Regions from separate parts of the Pediococcus sp. AC40 genome, predicted to be linked through region 3. Evidence: riboswitches for the same ligand, from Rfam matches in the RefSeq annotation. Region 3 holds a riboswitch; each other region holds the start of a gene.

Region 1 (5,399 bases), 850 kb from region 3:
CCGCAAAGCGTTCGTTAATTTCCATGTAATCTAACGTACTATTAATGAAGGTTGCGGGAATGCCGTTGTCCACCAAGGTATCGACCTGATCCTTCATTAGCGAAATGAGCGGTGAAACCACGAGGGTCAATCCCGATTGCATGAGGGCCGGAATTTGGTAGCAAAGCGACTTACCGCCCCCGGTGGGCATGATTGCCAAGACGTTTTGCCGGTGAAGCACGGCGTCAATGACGCGCGCTTGCCCCGGTCGAAAGGTGTCGTAGCCAAAGTTAGATTTTAAAACGGTTTGTGGATCCATCGAATGCCTCTTTCTTTTTGTTGATAGTAGTTAAGTATAGTATGAATGATGAGAGAGTGAAAGCCCTCGGGTAAGGATCGAGGATTAACGTAAACCAGCCATTAATCGTGGGTTTGACGATTGATGGCTGGTTTGGGTTAACCGCAGAGCCTTGAGGGCTGAAACTCGTTTTCGATTGAGAGAACGGAAGTCACTGGGTAATCTTTGAGGATTAGTTTAATTTTGGAATTAATCGCGGGTTGGGCGGTTAATTCCAAAATTAGACTAACCGGAGAAGATTGGTGGCTGGAGTTCATTTTGGCTATGCCACAGAGAACGCCCCCCACCAAAAAAGGCGGAAATCCGCAACGCATGATTTCCGCCTTCATCTTGAAGTATGCTAGTTTTAAAGTCTTTTTATTTCCACCGATACTTCCAATCCTTTTGTGAATACGCCTGTTCCCAAAAATCATACTCTAATTCACAACTACGCAAAAAGCGGTGGGTAATTTCTTCTTTGCGCTGGGCACTTAATTTAGACGCGGCCTCGTCCAGCATCGCAAATAACTGGGTAACCGAATCGTCGCCAGCACCTTCTTCGTCACCTTGGTAGAATTCAATCCACGGCAAGAAGGGGGTGTCAGGTGCGGCGTTTTCCACAATCGCTTGGCTGATTTCATTGTACGTCCACGGGCACGGCAACACGACCGCTGCAATGTCTAACAAATCTCCTTCGCGAACCGCCGTGAATAAATGCTCCGTGTACAACGCAGTTAATGGCCGGGGTTCAGCGTGCTGGTGCTCGGCTAATTCAATGCCGGCGATGTCGCATAAAATCTGGTGGGCCGCCGACTCATCCGCAAGTGAATATTGAATTTGTTCGCTGAAAAAACGCATCCGTTCCTTGGTTTGACTTTTCACCAACGCACCGGCAAAAACCTTCGCAAAGGTGTTCAAAAAACAGGTATCCTGCTCCACGTAAACCGCTAAGGCTGCACTTGGAACTTTGCCCGCCTGAATCCCCTGCACAAACGGATGCTGTTGAATGTCGTGTAAAATTGGTTGGGCAGCTTGCTTTATTTCTTCGGAGAACATGCTGCACCTCCTGCTTGGGCGACCGTGGCTTTAATTCCAGCAATTTGCTGAGCAGGATCGGTCATTTGAATAAACATGCTGATGGCCGCAATTCCGGCCGCGCCAGTTGCCACCGTTTCAGCAACCCGTTTCAGTGTAATACCACCGATCGCAACTACCGGAAATTTACTCATCTGGACTAATTCACGTAATTTATCCACTCCTAGGGCATTCCCAGCATCGGCTTTGGAGTTAGTTTCGTAGACGGTTCCGGTTCCCAAGTAGTCTACGCCGTTCAACTGGTTGGCAGCGGTGATTTGCGCCGCGGTATTGCACGAAAGCCCCACGATCATTCGGTCGCCGACTCGTTCTAAGACTGAGGTAATCCGTTCGTCTTTTTGTCCGACGTGAATCCCCTCCGCCCCCACGGCCAACGCTAAATCTACGTCGTCATCAATAAACAACGGTATCTGATATTTCTGGGTAATTTGGTGACAAGCTCGAGCTAGTTCGACCACTTCGTCACGACTAGCGGTTTTCACCGCCCCTTTGTTACGAAATTGAAAAGCGGTGGCGCCGGCTTGCACAATTCGTTCCACCGTCGGTAAGAAGTCCGCCTTGCTAGCTACGTCCTGGGTGCCGGCAATAAAGTAGGCTTGTAGCATGGTTGGATTAAATTTCATTTTCAACCTCCCGATATGCCCAGTGGTTCAACGGGCCGTGCCCGTGTCCCACCTGAATTCCGTCACTAATCGCGGCGTTAATAAAGGCTTTGCCAATTTGTAGGGCTTGTTTTAAAGATTTGCCCTTCGCAATTTCCGACACGATCACTGATGAAATCGTGTCGCCAGTGCCGTGGGTGTTGCTGGTTTCATAACGAGGACTAGCTAACTCTAACTCGCTACCGTCCGCGAACAGAACGTAATCGCGACTTTCCGTTGGTTCACTAAAATGGCCGCCCTTAATCAAAACGTTTTGCGCGCCCAGTTCCTGCAAACGGGCAGCAGCCGCTTTAGCATCTGCATTATTTTTAATCGGCATTCCCGCTAATTTTTCAGCTTCGGGGAGGTTCGGGGTAATTAGATAAGCCAACGGCAACAACCGGGTCCGCACCGCTTCGATGGCTTCGTCGCTCAGTAGTTTCGCGCCGCCCTTTGCAATCATCACCGGATCCACCACTAAAGGTCCAAAATCATACTTTTGATAGTTTTCCACAACCGCGTCAACAACTGCCGAATTAGCCAGCATCCCCGTTTTCGCAGCCTTAATATCTAAATCTTCGGCCAGCGCCGCAAACTGGTGGTCGATAATGTGGCGCGGCATCACCGCCACGTCGGTCACTCCAAGCGTATTTTGAGCGGTCACCGCGACCACTACGCAGGTTCCAAAAACCTGGCGTTCCTGCATCGTTTTCAAATCCGCTTGAATTCCAGCTCCTCCGCCGCTATCCGTTCCGGCAATCGTTAAAACTTGCGCTGGCTTTTTTGTATCCATGCTAATCATTCCTCAACTTTCATTCTTTCTTCAACTTGGGCAACCGTGATGTTTGCTAATTCATCCATCAGTCCGCTCAAAAAACTTCCTGGCAAATACTGGTCGTGCAATTTTTCGGTAATCCGTTCACCGGCGCACGACAAGGTCAAGCTTGCGTTAATCGCCGCCTGCAACGGGTTCGGTCCGACTGCACAAAACGCGGCTGCTAAACTCGAAAGCAAATCTCCCGAACCCACCACCGCCGGCAAAAGTCGGGTTTGGTTGTGAATCTCGACCACCCGGGTTCCATCACTAATGTAGTCGGTTGCCCCACTCGCGATCACCACGTTATGGTACTTTTGTGCGCAAGCTTTCACCACTTGATGTGCGTCCCCTTCGCCATTTCCCGCGTCAATTCCGCGGGTTTGCCAATCAATTCCCGCTAATACCGCAATTTCGCCTAAATTACCACGAATTACGTCGAACTGATACTTTTTCAACAACCGGAAGTTTAATTGCTGCCGGTACTGAGTTGCCCCGACCGCTACCGGATCCAAAACGAGCGGTTTTTGTTGGTCGTTAGCCGCTTGGCACAACGTTTCGATGTCTGCCCAGCCTTCTCGACGCACTGCTCCAAGGTTAATGGTCACCGCGGACGCCAAGCGGACCAGTTCTTCGGCTTCGCTTTCCTCTTCGCTCATAATTGGGGAAGCCCCCACCGCGTTTAACCCGTTCGCTACTAAAAACGGGGTCACGAAATTAGCATAGTTCACCACCACCGGGTTAACCTCCCGAATTCGCTTAATTCCTTGTAAATCCATTTGATCAGCTCCTCATTCATATCTCCACCAAGCGGTGTACCGAAGGCGGTCGCTACCAGCGAACCATCGCTGTAGATTGACGACCGCATTTCCTAACATCCTCCATCGGCAACCAACAAAAAAACCACCCTTGAGAAGGATGGTTTTCGCCCAATAAACACTTTCCTTCGCAAGTATCAACTTACAGGTTCAAAGGGATCACGCTGCACAAGCGCATCTCAGTTCTTCTACGAACACCCCTAGTGTAGATATTATTTTATTTGAATATGAATTCGGTTTCATAATACGCCTTTTAACTCCCTTGCACAAGTCCGTGAGCATATAAATTCACTTTTAAGGGCGCCCCCTGCTAAAATAAAGATGTACCAAAAATATTCAAAGGGGGATAATATTTATGGATAAAGACAGAATGGAAAACACTAAGGACAAAGTTGCAGGTAAAGTACACGAAGGTGCTGGTAAGTTAACTGGCGACAAGAAGGAAGAAAGCAAAGGCAAAGCGCAAAACATGGCGGGCAAAGTTAAAGACAAACTTGCTGACGTAAAGGATTCCGCTGCCGGCGCAATGGAAGAATTAAAGGAAAAGTTAGACAAGAAAGACGATAAAGATCACGAATAATTAAAAAACCGCGCTTGCGGTTTTTTGTTTGGCCTAATCACATAGCTGGAAACTAACTCCTACCAGCCCATTATTCTAGAGTCCCTTCTCCCAATTCAATTTTCTACATACATCAATGAAGCGTTTTTTCTAGTTGTACTCAATCCCTCGAATAAAAAAGGTTAAAATATTTAGAATGATAGAATCAACCGCACTAAGGAATTGGTTTACTCCAACATAACAAAATCCCCATCAATCACCTAAACCATGATTAATGGGGTTTTATTAATGCTCACAAACTATCCGACTTTGGTCCCACTGTTTGTAACATCTTCCATGAATTATTGAATATTAACGTCTGAAACTTGATAAAAGGCATTTGCTGTATTAGCAATATTCCATACGCTTAGGATCACGTGGTATCCTTTTTGGTCCGGAATGTTGACCTTGTGCGTTACTTCGGTTCCTGGGGTTGCCCCGTGATCATCAAAACTAGCAATTTTCTTGAAATCACTGAATTTTAACGGTTTGTTCGGGTCCCAGCCTGGTTTGGTAATGTAGTAATCCCACGTACTTGTACTGTGAGGAGCGGTTAGATGCCAGGTAACATCAAGTGGCCCACTCTTAATTGGGGTCTTGTACCAACGATCGGCAGTTTGCTCGTCTAATTGAGAAAACTTGGAAATCCCCGCACTCGCAATTTTACCATCGATAAAGGTATTTTTCGGTGCTTCGATGCTTTGCGGTTCGTACATTACCGGACCAATATTTTCGTTCAATGGTTTACCAGGAAACTGGCTGCTTCCTAAATAGGCTCGACCACCAGGATTAGTAACAAATCCGTGGGCAGAAGCCTTGATTGCGCCTAATCCTAACACAACAACTACAATACTAGCAACAACTAAAACGTAACGAATAAATCGGTTACTTGACTTTACCATAATACATCCCTCCTTATGTCTATAAGATAACATGATAAAAAAATCTGTTCTACAAAAACGCTTACACAAATAGAATGCCGGTATTCGTTAACGGCCTTCGTAGTTGATGCCGATCAGACTCGTTCCCCTACATAATAATGTCCTTTAAAAATCTTTCCAGGATAAAGAAAGCTTTAAATCCCTCACATTTCACATCCGATACACTTTTATAAAGC
Region 2 (5,399 bases), 900 kb from region 3:
TGAGTAGCGCGTTAAACCTATTGTGCCGTGTATCCGCCGTCCACCACAAATTCGGAGCCAGTCGAGAAGGAGGATTCATCGGAAGCTAGGTACAACACCATGTTGGCAATTTCTTCCGCGGTGCCTAGGCGGCCAACTGGATGTAGTTTCTCCAAGTCCGCTCGCATTTCAGGATACGCATCCACCATTGGGGTGTGGGCGTATCCCGGATGTACCGAATTAATCCGGATCGGGTAATGTTTCTCCGCACAGTACAAGGCTGCTGACTTAGTAAGTAAACGCACTCCACCTTTTGAGGCGTTATACGCGTATAGGTTAGAAATCCCAATTAGGCCCGCAATCGAAGCCATGTTGATAATCGAACCACCCTTTTCCTTCATGTGTCGAATGCCATACTTCACTCCTAACATGATGCCGTCCAGGTTGACCGACAAAATCTTGTGCCATTCGTCAAGTTCAATATTTTCAGCATTGTCAAAGGCTAAAATTCCCGCATTATTAACCAAAATATCCACTTTTTCGAATTTATCAATTGCCGTCCTAAAAACGGGTTCCCAATTATCTTCCACCGCAACGTCTTGTTTGACGAAAACGGCCTTATCTTCGCCAATTTCCTGCAAGGCTTCACTTGCGCCAGCAACATCAACGTCCGTGATCACCACTTTTGCACCTTCCCGAACAAAAAGTTTGGCACAGGCTAATCCAAAACCTTTTACTCCACCAGTAATAATCGCAACTTTTCCGTCTAGTCTACTCATTTCATTGGCCTCCTAAACCTATTTTATTCGGCGTATTCCCTATCAATTTAAGCATAAACCTACCAGTACCAATTTGCAACCGTTTTCACAAACCGTCCTATTACCCCTATTGTTTTTTCGGTTGGGTCCCCTGTCATATCTAACGTTAAGAATAACGTGACTTTACCAATCTGTTCTCATAATTTTTAGGTAGACCATTTGCAGCCAAGTAACCGCTTTACAAGCCGATTACAAAATGCTACGATTGCTTCATAGTAAAAACTTAAAAACAACAATGCTGGGGTGCCGTTTTGGCTGAGATAATACCCATTGAACCTGGTCTAATTAGTATTAGCGTAGGGAGATATTGGATAATAACAGCCAGTTTTTCGTTGCCGAAAAGCTGGCTATTTTTCTGGCTTCTTGTTTCTAAGTAAATTTATTAATTTACTGAGGAGGTTTTTTAGTTATGAATACTAAAAAAGCAAACTGGAATTACTCGTTACGAGACGTAGTCTTTATTGTGCTAATCGCGATTTTTTGTGGGGTGATTTTTTTCGCCACTAATTTATCGTATAGTTTTCTAACGGCGGGGTTGGCCGCAGTCGGTCTCGGTCCGCTAGCTAACGACCTGTTACTTGGCCTATGGATGATTGCCGGACCTTTAGGCATCATGCTCACCCGCAAAATTGGATCCAGTATCATCGCGGAAACTCTGGGAGGTCTGGTTGAAATGCTCCTAGGCGGTCAATTTGGCGCTGGTGCAATTCTTTCCGGGCTCATTCAAGGAATTGGGAGCGAGCTTGGTTTCACCTTCACTGGCTACCGCCATTACGACAAACTGGCCTTATTTTTGTCGACCGTCACTAGCACCATCATTACCTTCGGCTGGAGCCTTGCCCAAGAAGGCTATGCCGCTTACCGTCCAAGTTTTCTAATCGTTTTGTTTATCGCTCGGTTTATTTCAATTGGTTTCTTCTGTGGCGTTTTAGTTGCCTGGATCAACCGGCTGGTAGAGCGTTCGGGCATTATGCGGCGGAAGTAGGCATCCAATTATGGAAAAAGTCACAATTAACAATTTAACTTTCAAATATCGGCAGGCAACTCAGCCGATTCTCAAACAACTTAACTTTCACCTAACGGCTGGTAGTTTCAACGTTTTGTACGGTCCGTCCGGCGGTGGAAAATCTACCCTGCTACGGATTATCGCAGGACTGTACCCTCACTTTGCGGGGACAATTATCCAAGGAACCGTCAAACTGGAAGAAAAGGACGTTAACGCTTGGCAGCCCGCGGAGCTAACCCAAAAATTGGCGTTGCTCTTTCAAAATCCACGAGAACAATTTGCCATGGACCAAGTCGAAAAGGAATTCATCTTCACCTTGGAAAACCTGGCTATTCCCGCTGATGAAATTGACGATTTAATTACCCAAGCGCTTAGTCAAGTGGGGATTGCTCACTTGCGTCACCGGCAACTCGCCACCCTTTCTGGCGGAGAACTGCAAAAAGTCGCCCTCGCGATTACTCTGGCAACCGGCAGTGACTTAATTTTACTTGATGAGCCATTTGCCAACGTTGACCTAAAATCTCGCAAAGCCCTCATCAAGCTTTTAAAAAAACTGCAGGCACAAGAAGGCAAGACGATTTTAATTGCCGACCACGATCTCAACGACTATGCGAAAATTTGCGATCACTTATACCAGCTTGATCACCAACAAGTTAGCTTAATTACCGATCCACAACCGATTTTTGCGCGTTACCAGGTAACCACCCGCACGGCGTTCCCGATTCCTAACGCAAACGCCGCTGCAATCCTAAAGTTACAAGATTTTGGGATTGAAAACGGGGGCCGGTATCTACTTCAGGCCGTCCAAACGTCCTTTCCCAAGCAACACTTAATTTTGCTTACTGGTGAAAACGGCTCGGGAAAGTCGACGTTATTCGAAGCAATTGCCCGGCTTCATCCCTATCAAGGCAAGCTTTTTTATGAAAATCGGCCGCTTTCCCAGTTCAACGCGCGAACTTGGGCCAAAACTGCTACGGTGGTCTTTCAAGATTCTGAAATGCAATTTCTTAAAATGACCGTTACAGAAGAAATCGACCTAAGCTTACAGCACACCCGCGAACCCCAATATTGGACTGCCGACCGTATTCAAGACTGGCTGGAACGTCTTAATTTAGCGGAGTTACAAGAACAGATTGTTTATCAACTTTCGGGCGGGCAAAAGAAAAAGCTCCAAATCTTAACCATGTTAATTTTAGGCAACCCGCTCGTTTTACTTGATGAACCCTTGGCCGGCTTGGACTTAGCTTCCGTAAGGGTGGTTATGCAATTAATTCAAAAAGCTGCCCAAGTACAAAAACAAACCATCGTGATGATCAGTCACCAATTGACGGGCCTACCAGAATTTTTTGACTATCATTTGGCACTGACCGATCATCAGCTTATTTATCAGGAGGAACTAAATGGATTCATCAGTTAAATTCATTTTAATTCTGGCAATTAGTTTTGAAATTGCCTTTGTTAAAAGTGTTCCTATTAACCTAGTGATCATCATCGGCGGGTTAGCCTACCTGCTTTGGAAACGAATTGCGGTGCGCAAACTGGGACTGCTTTTGGTAATCCCGCTGCTTCCTGCCGTAGCAACTTGGATTTCGTTTTATTTAAACGGGACTGGCAACGCGGTGCGGACCGCTTGGATAATGGCTACCCGGGTTTACGCCTACATTGTTTTGGGTGGGGCATTTTCTTTTACCGCGACCGTCGAAAGTCTGCTAGGTTCCCTGGAACAAAATTGGCATTTGCCTACCAAATTCGTTTACGGATCGTTAGGCGCCTTTTACTTCATCCCCCGAGTAAAGACGGCCGTTCAACAAATTAAAACCGCAGCCATGATGCGTGGTGAAGTTTTACACGTCTGGTCCCCCACAATCTTTTTTAAAGCGATTTTACTATCGCTGCGCTGGTCGGATAACTTGGCAATTGCCATGCATTCTCACGGCTTTAGCGAAAATCAGACGCGCACCCACTACCAAACTTACGCCATTCCCCGATGGAACTGGGGCGTTGCCGTGGGAACTTTTTTAGCTTTACAAGTACTGGTTTGGTATTTTAGATAGTAAATCGGGTGTTGGGCCTTTAGTAAAGCCCAACGTGCACCAAAAATTAGTTTGTTCCGCTTAACCAAAAATTGACCATTACAAGCATAATGGTCAATTTTTTAGTTAACGCTCATAATTCCTCGACTTTTGTTTCCCGCGCTTATTTTTATCTAGTCTTTTTCTACTTTACCTGGCCAAGCTAACATTCCGCCGGCCACGTTGGTTGCATCAAAGCCCTGGACTTCGAGTACCCCGCACGCGTTTGCTGAACGTCTTCCCGAACGGCAAATCACGTAGTATGGGGTCGCTGGGTCTAATTCGGCTAACCGGGTGGACAGTTGGCTTAAGGGAAAATTACGCGCCCCCGCCACGTGCCCAGCCGCAAATTCGTCTGGCTCCCGCACGTCCAATAAAACGGCGGTAGTTAGCGGATACTTTTGGTAAAAATCTTCCATTGCAATTGTTTTAACCATTGCTTAACGCTCCTCATGTTAGTTTAAATTGTATATTGACCATGATAGCATTCCCTTTTCTAACTGAATAGTGATTGCCTATTTAGCTAATCGTGCTACCATTACAGTAAAAATCAATTGGAGGACAAGCACATGTTGAAAACTTGCACTACTATTTTAGTCGGTAAAAACGCTAGCCTGACGGGTTCCACCCTCATTGCCCGTAACGAAGACGGTGCCGATGATTCTAATGCCCAACGGTTCGTGGTCGTTAACCCCGAAGATCAGCCTCAACCCTATCATTCTGTCCATAGTGATTTAACGATTCCCCTTCCCGACAATCCGCTCCGCTACACCGCCACGCCCGATGCCGATCCCACGTATGGCATTTGGGGTGCTGGCGGCATCAACAGTAAAAACACGGCGATGACCGCTACTGAAACCATTACTACTAACGCCCGGGTACTTAGCGTGGACCCGTTAGTTGAAAAGGGACTTGGCGAAGAGGATTTTCTTACGCTGGTTTTACCGTACATCAAGTCCGCCAAGGCGGGCGTCTTGCGCTTAGGTAAACTTTTAGAAGAATACGGTACTTACGAATCCAACGGAATTGCCTTCGCCGATCGCGAAGAAATTTGGTATATGGAAACCATCGGAGGCCATCACTGGGCTGCAATTCGAATTCCCGACGATGCCTATGCAATTGCGCCGAACCGCTGGAACATCACCGATTTCGACTTTAATTCAGCTGATTGCCTAGCCTCTGCGGATCTCCCGGAATTCATTGCCAAAAATCAACTTAATCCGGATCACGAAGGCCTTAATTTACGACACATTTTTGGTAGTGCCACGATTAAAGACCGGTACTACAATAACCCCCGGGCTTGGTACGTCCACCAATTTTTGGATGATAATTTTGTTGGGGAGCCTACCGACCAGGATTTACCTTTCATTAATCACGCAACCAAGAAAATTTCTGTGGAAGATTTGAAGTTCCTTTTGAGCTCACACTATCAAGAAACACCCTACGACCCTTATGGCGAAACTGTGCTCGAGAAACATTTTCGGCCAATCGGCATCAATCGCAATCTAGAAACTCACATTCTAG
Region 3 (5,399 bases):
TGTTGTTCAGTATTAACGTTAACTTTTGAAATACCCATTGAAATTGCCTTAACAATTTGTTCCTTAGGAATTCCTGAACCACCGTGCAATACAAGTGGTGTGTCGATAGCGTCAGCTAATTCTTGAAGACGATCGAAGTTCAAACCTTTCCAGTTTTCAGGGTAAACACCATGGATGTTACCAATACCAACGGCAAGGTAGTCAACACCTGTAGCTGCAAGTGTCTTAGCTTCTTCAACGTCAGCTAATTCACCAGCACCAACGATTCCGTCTTCTTCACCACCGATTGAACCAACTTCAGCTTCAACAGAAATACCTTGAGCATGTGCCAAAGCAACGATTTCTTTTGTTTTAACCAAGTTATCTTCGAAATCAAGGTCATGACCGTCAAACATAACTGAGCTGTATCCAGCAGCAATAGCTTCCTTAGCAGCTTCGTAGTTACCATGGTCTAAGTGCATGATAACTGGAACAGTGATGCCCATTGATTCTACTTCGCTTTCAACAAGGTTCTTAACAGCTTTGTAACCACCCATGTACTTAGCAGCACCCATTGATGATTGGATCAAGATTGGTGTGTGTGTTTCTTGACCTGCTGCTAGAATAGCACGAGTCCATTCAAGGTTATTTGTGTTGAAAGCACCTACAGCGTAGTGGCCCTTACGAGCAGCTGCAAATGTTTCTGTACCATTAATAAATGACATAAAACTGGTTCCTCCCAATATTTTTATACAGACAAAGAGTTCTCCTCTTCGCAACACTTCTATTCTAGCACAAAACCTTAAAATTTTATACGAGTTTTCATAAAACTACTCGATTACTTTTAATGCATCTAATGGTTATTTTCATAACGAGTTTCAAAAAATGAAAAATGAAGTATACCATTTTTATTTCAAAAAAAATGTTGGAATTCGTTTTCATAACTGGTACAATAATACTTTGTCTTATGAGAGAGACAGAGATTGATAAATATATAGGAGATATTGATATGAATATTTTACTCGCTTTGGTTCCCGCAATTATGTGGGGAAGTATTGGTTTAGTGAGTGGCCGCTTAGGCGGGAGTGCGTCGCAGCAAACGTTAGGAATGACGATGGGTGCGGTGATTTTCTCCTTAGTGACCCTCGTGATTTACCAGCCAACGTTAAACGGCAAGATTTGGATTGCTGGTTTGATTTCTGGCCTTTTTTGGGCAGTTGGGCAATTTAACCAGTTTAGTTCAATGAAGCACATTGGGGTTTCTAAGACAGTGCCAATTTCAACCGGCTTACAGTTGGCAGGGAACGCCCTTGCAGGGGTACTGATTTGGCACGAATGGACTTCCGGTAATATGATTATGGTTGGTACCATCGCGGTAATCGCTTTAATCGTTGGTGCGGCATTAACGTCGCTAAAAGATAAGAGCGATTCCACGACGGAAAACGATGACGAAAATATGCCAGCCGGAATTCAAGCGCTGACAATTTCGACGATTGGGTACATCGGTTATACGGTAATCGTGCGTTTTGCAAATGTTGATGCGAAGGCAATTATTTTCCCACAAGCAGTTGGAATGTTGCTCGGAGCTTTCTTATTTGTTTTCTTTGCTAAAGAAACGGATCAAATTGCAAAGAAACCGACGTTCTTAAACATTACTACTGGTTTGATTTGGGGAATCGGGAACATCTTCATGTTCTTGGCAATTCCATCAGTTGGACTAGCAATTAGCTACTCTTTAGCACAAGCTGGAATTGTAATTTCTACTTTCGGATCAATTTGGTTACTAGGCGAGCGTAAGACCCATCGCGAAATGCAGTTCGTGATTATCGGCTCGATTTTAATTATTATCGGTGAAACGTTACTAGCAACGTTAAAATAGAAATCTTAATATGAAGAAAAAAGACTGGGATTATAAAATTCTCAGTCTTTTTTATGCAATCATATAAAAACATGAGGAGCTTTTGCGTAGAATTCGACAAAAGATATAGACCAATTTTCTTTAGAAAAACTTAATTTTTAAAGTGACTTGCTGACGGACGCTAATTTGTTTAAGGAAAATTTAACCGCTTCAAGTTGTCCAAAGTTCTTCAAAGTCTGGCAAACTATTGTATAATAGTAGGGAATTCTAAATAAAAGGGGTATTTAAAATGGCACACATTTCATTTGATAGTTCCAACGTGGCTGATTTCGTTCATGAAAATGAACTTGCTGAAATCCAACCAATGGTTACCGCTGCCGACGAATTAGTTCGCAAAGGTACTGGTGCAGGAAGCGACTTCCGGGGCTGGTTAGACTTACCATCTAACTACGATAAGGAAGAATTCGCACGGATTAAGAAAGCTGCTGAAAAGATTCGCGAAGATTCCGAAGTCTTTGTTGCAATCGGAATTGGTGGCTCATATTTGGGAGCCCGTGCCGCAATTGATTTCTTAAACAACACGTTCTACAACATGTTGACTAAGGAACAACGTAACGGTGCACCTCAAGTAATTTTTGCTGGTAACTCAATTAGTTCCACATACCTTGCAGACGTTTTGAACTTGATTGGTGACCGTGACTTCTCGATCAACGTAATTTCTAAGTCGGGTACAACTACCGAACCTGCAATTGCTTTCCGCGTTTTGAAGGAAAAATTGATTGCAAAATACGGTGAAGAAGAAGCTAAGAAACGGATCTACGCTACAACTGACCGTGCAAAAGGTGCTTTGAAGACTGAAGCAGATGCTGAAGGCTACGAAGAATTTGTTGTGCCTGATGACATCGGGGGACGTTTCTCAGTACTTTCTGCAGTTGGTTTACTTCCAATTGCCGTAGCTGGTGGCGACATCGATCAATTAATGAAGGGTGCCGAAGACGCAAGCAAGGAATACACAGATGCTGACGTTAACAAAAACGACGCATACAAGTATGCCGCATTGCGGAACATCCTTTACCGGAAGGGGTACACTACCGAATTGCTTGAAAACTACGAACCAACGTTACAATACTTTGGCGAATGGTGGAAGCAATTAATGGGCGAATCCGAAGGTAAGGACCAAAAGGGCATTTACCCTTCATCAGCGAACTTCTCAACTGATTTACACTCACTTGGACAATACATCCAAGAAGGTCGTCGCGACTTAATGGAAACTGTAATTAACGTTGAAAAGCCAAACCATGACATCGACATTCCTAAGGAAGCAGAAAACCTTGATGGTCTCCGTTACCTAGAAGGTCGGACAATGGACGAAGTTAATAAGAAAGCTTACCAAGGGGTTACCCTTGCACACAACGATGGTGGCGTACCAGTAATGACGCTTAATATCCCTGACCAAACTGCTTACACGCTTGGTTACATGATTTACTTCTTTGAAGCAGCCGTTGCCGTTTCTGGTTACTTGAACGGAATCAACCCATTCAACCAACCAGGTGTTGAAGCATACAAGTCCAACATGTTTGCTTTACTTGGTAAACCAGGTTACGAAGATAAGACTGAAGAATTAAATGCTCGTTTAAAATAATTTTAAACTAGGCTAGTATTTAAAAATCCTGATCGCAATTTAAAAATTGTGGTCAGGATTTTTTATTTACAGTTTTAATTTGCTAAACAGCTGTTGATATCGTAGAAAACGCGGACTCTTAAGCAGAATCTTAGTTAAAATGGTGCCCACTAAGCCGCCAAAAAGGGTCGCAGCGAGGAAACGCGGCGTGTAAATGAACCAATACAAGCCGTTACTACTGCCGGTGAATAAAATCATCACCGGATAGCTTAGCAGGGAGCCAATAATTCCGGTACCGATGATTTCTCCTAGCCAAGCGCCGCCGACCCGGTTAGTCCACCGGTAAAAGAGGGCGGAAAGAACGCCACCAAATACTGCACCAGTTAAGGCGAGCGGGGGAATTCCCAGAATGAGCATCCGAATTATTCCGGTCATTAAAGTGATCGCGAATGCGTAAAAGGGGCCGACCAAACAGCCAATGATTACGTTTAGCACGCTCGACATGGGAGCCATTCCTTCAATCCGAAAAAGCGGGGAAGTAACTACGTCGATGGCGATCAGTAAAGCAGCGATGGCCAGTCGTAAAGTGGTTTTATTTTGCATGGTAATTCCTCCAAAATCAATTTTAGCTAGGGGATGCTACCTAAAAAGCCCAGTTAAAAAGCGGTCTCCCGCAAAGCAGGACACCGCTGGTTACATAAAATCAGTAAAAACACAATTATACGTAGCTTGGCTAATGCACTGCTCCCTGCGCTAATCCTAATTAGATCAGGTTCAATGGGTATAATCTCAGCCGCGTGGCACCCCAGCAATGTTAGTAGTTATTTGTTGATCAAGATACCACGTTTTTTTAACTTTGTAAATGGGGTTAACTTTATAAAAAATCGAATTCGTCAAAAAATAGGTTAAGCGTTTACATTAGGAGTCGTATAATGGTAATGAAGTGTAAAGCGGTTTGATGGACAAAGCTAATTTGGAGGAGGTTAGCGAAATGAAACAACTTGTTGCGATATGGGGATTAACGCACATTAACGCACGGCATTCATCGCATTTTAGATAAATCACTAATAATCACGGCTGCCGCTTACGGTAATTTGGGCGCTTCAAGAGCGTATACTCAGCTACGGAAAATTTTAGGCGCATCAGAACTGAAAGCCCGGATTTTGCCTAGTACTGAATTTTTGTTGGAGAATTCTCCACAAGTATTTGATGAACGTGGTGATTTAATTGATCAAACTAAAAATGTCCAGCAGTTAAACCATGCTCATCAAGCTATGAAACAGAATTAAAGTAATTTGTGCGCCAAAATGGCGATAGCCCTCGAGAGGGGGTGTGATAAAATAAAATTCGGGGTAATTGCCGGATCGATTGGCGAGCAATCATATAAACGAATGTTAGTGGAGCATTTACGGCAATATTTTCAAAAAACGTGACAATTGAAGTGCTAGATCTTCGGCAAGTTCACCTATTTAACGAGGATCAAGACCTAAGCGCCCTTCTCGTTTTACAGGAGTTAAATCAAAAAATAATGTGACCGATGGGATAATTTTCGCCGCTCCAGAACATAATCATGCTATCCCTGCAGCTCTGAAAAAACTTATTAAATGGTTTTCGTTTAAATTACCCGATGGGAAATCAATCCGGGTGACAGTATAGACAAGGGGCTTCCTGCACTCAATTGCATTTGAAACAGATCCTAGAGGCGCTTATACGTCAATGGGATCGTTATATCGGGCAATGAGTTTTTGCTAAGTAGTGCAAAAACAGCTTTCAATGAAGCCGGTGATTTGCGGGATGCAAGAATGGTGGCTTTTCTTGAACAAATTTTGCAAAAGTTTCTTAAATTTGTGCGGGTGATTGAACAACTTGAGTAGCTGTTGCGCTTGGGATCCAGTATTAAAGTTTATTGAGTAGGAGTTTAGATTAAATGAATCAAAATTG

Evidence for each region. Region 3 has a riboswitch for thiamine pyrophosphate ahead of thiW (energy coupling factor transporter S component ThiW). Riboswitches for the same ligand answer to the same signal wherever they lie in the genome.
Region 1: it holds a riboswitch for thiamine pyrophosphate, as region 3 does, so the genes downstream of both, thiM (hydroxyethylthiazole kinase) here and thiW (energy coupling factor transporter S component ThiW) in region 3, are expected to answer to the same signal.
Region 2: it holds a riboswitch for thiamine pyrophosphate, as region 3 does, so the genes downstream of both, NL111_RS02740 (ECF transporter S component) here and thiW (energy coupling factor transporter S component ThiW) in region 3, are expected to answer to the same signal.

The regions. Positions count from the first base shown of each region.
Region 1 covers NZ_CP127012.1:628,092-633,490, reverse strand. Annotated here, with positions in the region: gene recQ (DNA helicase RecQ) at 1-298, opposite strand, end outside; gene tenA (thiaminase II) at 695-1,372, opposite strand; gene thiE (thiamine phosphate synthase) at 1,354-2,034, opposite strand; gene thiD (bifunctional hydroxymethylpyrimidine kinase/phosphomethylpyrimidine kinase) at 2,024-2,854, opposite strand; gene thiM (hydroxyethylthiazole kinase) at 2,851-3,645, opposite strand; TPP riboswitch at 3,791-3,896, opposite strand; gene NL111_RS02995 (CsbD family protein) at 4,040-4,264, shown strand; gene NL111_RS02990 (lytic polysaccharide monooxygenase auxiliary activity family 9 protein) at 4,585-5,184, opposite strand.
Region 2 covers NZ_CP127012.1:575,762-581,160, reverse strand. Annotated here, with positions in the region: gene NL111_RS02745 (glucose 1-dehydrogenase) at 18-758, opposite strand; TPP riboswitch at 1,027-1,118, shown strand; gene NL111_RS02740 (ECF transporter S component) at 1,207-1,782, shown strand; gene NL111_RS02735 (ABC transporter ATP-binding protein) at 1,793-3,220, shown strand; gene NL111_RS02730 (energy-coupling factor transporter transmembrane component T family protein) at 3,204-3,857, shown strand; gene NL111_RS02725 (rhodanese-like domain-containing protein) at 4,010-4,312, opposite strand; gene NL111_RS02720 (C69 family dipeptidase) at 4,445-5,399, shown strand, end outside.
Region 3 covers NZ_CP127012.1:1,473,639-1,479,037, reverse strand. Annotated here, with positions in the region: gene fba (class II fructose-1,6-bisphosphate aldolase) at 1-704, opposite strand, end outside; gene NL111_RS07280 (GRP family sugar transporter) at 989-1,858, shown strand; gene NL111_RS07275 (glucose-6-phosphate isomerase) at 2,127-3,479, shown strand; gene thiW (energy coupling factor transporter S component ThiW) at 3,546-4,061, opposite strand; TPP riboswitch at 4,187-4,276, opposite strand; gene NL111_RS07265 (hypothetical protein) at 4,553-4,747, shown strand; gene NL111_RS07260 (NADPH-dependent FMN reductase) at 4,989-5,114, shown strand; gene NL111_RS07255 (serine hydrolase) at 5,386-5,399, shown strand, end outside.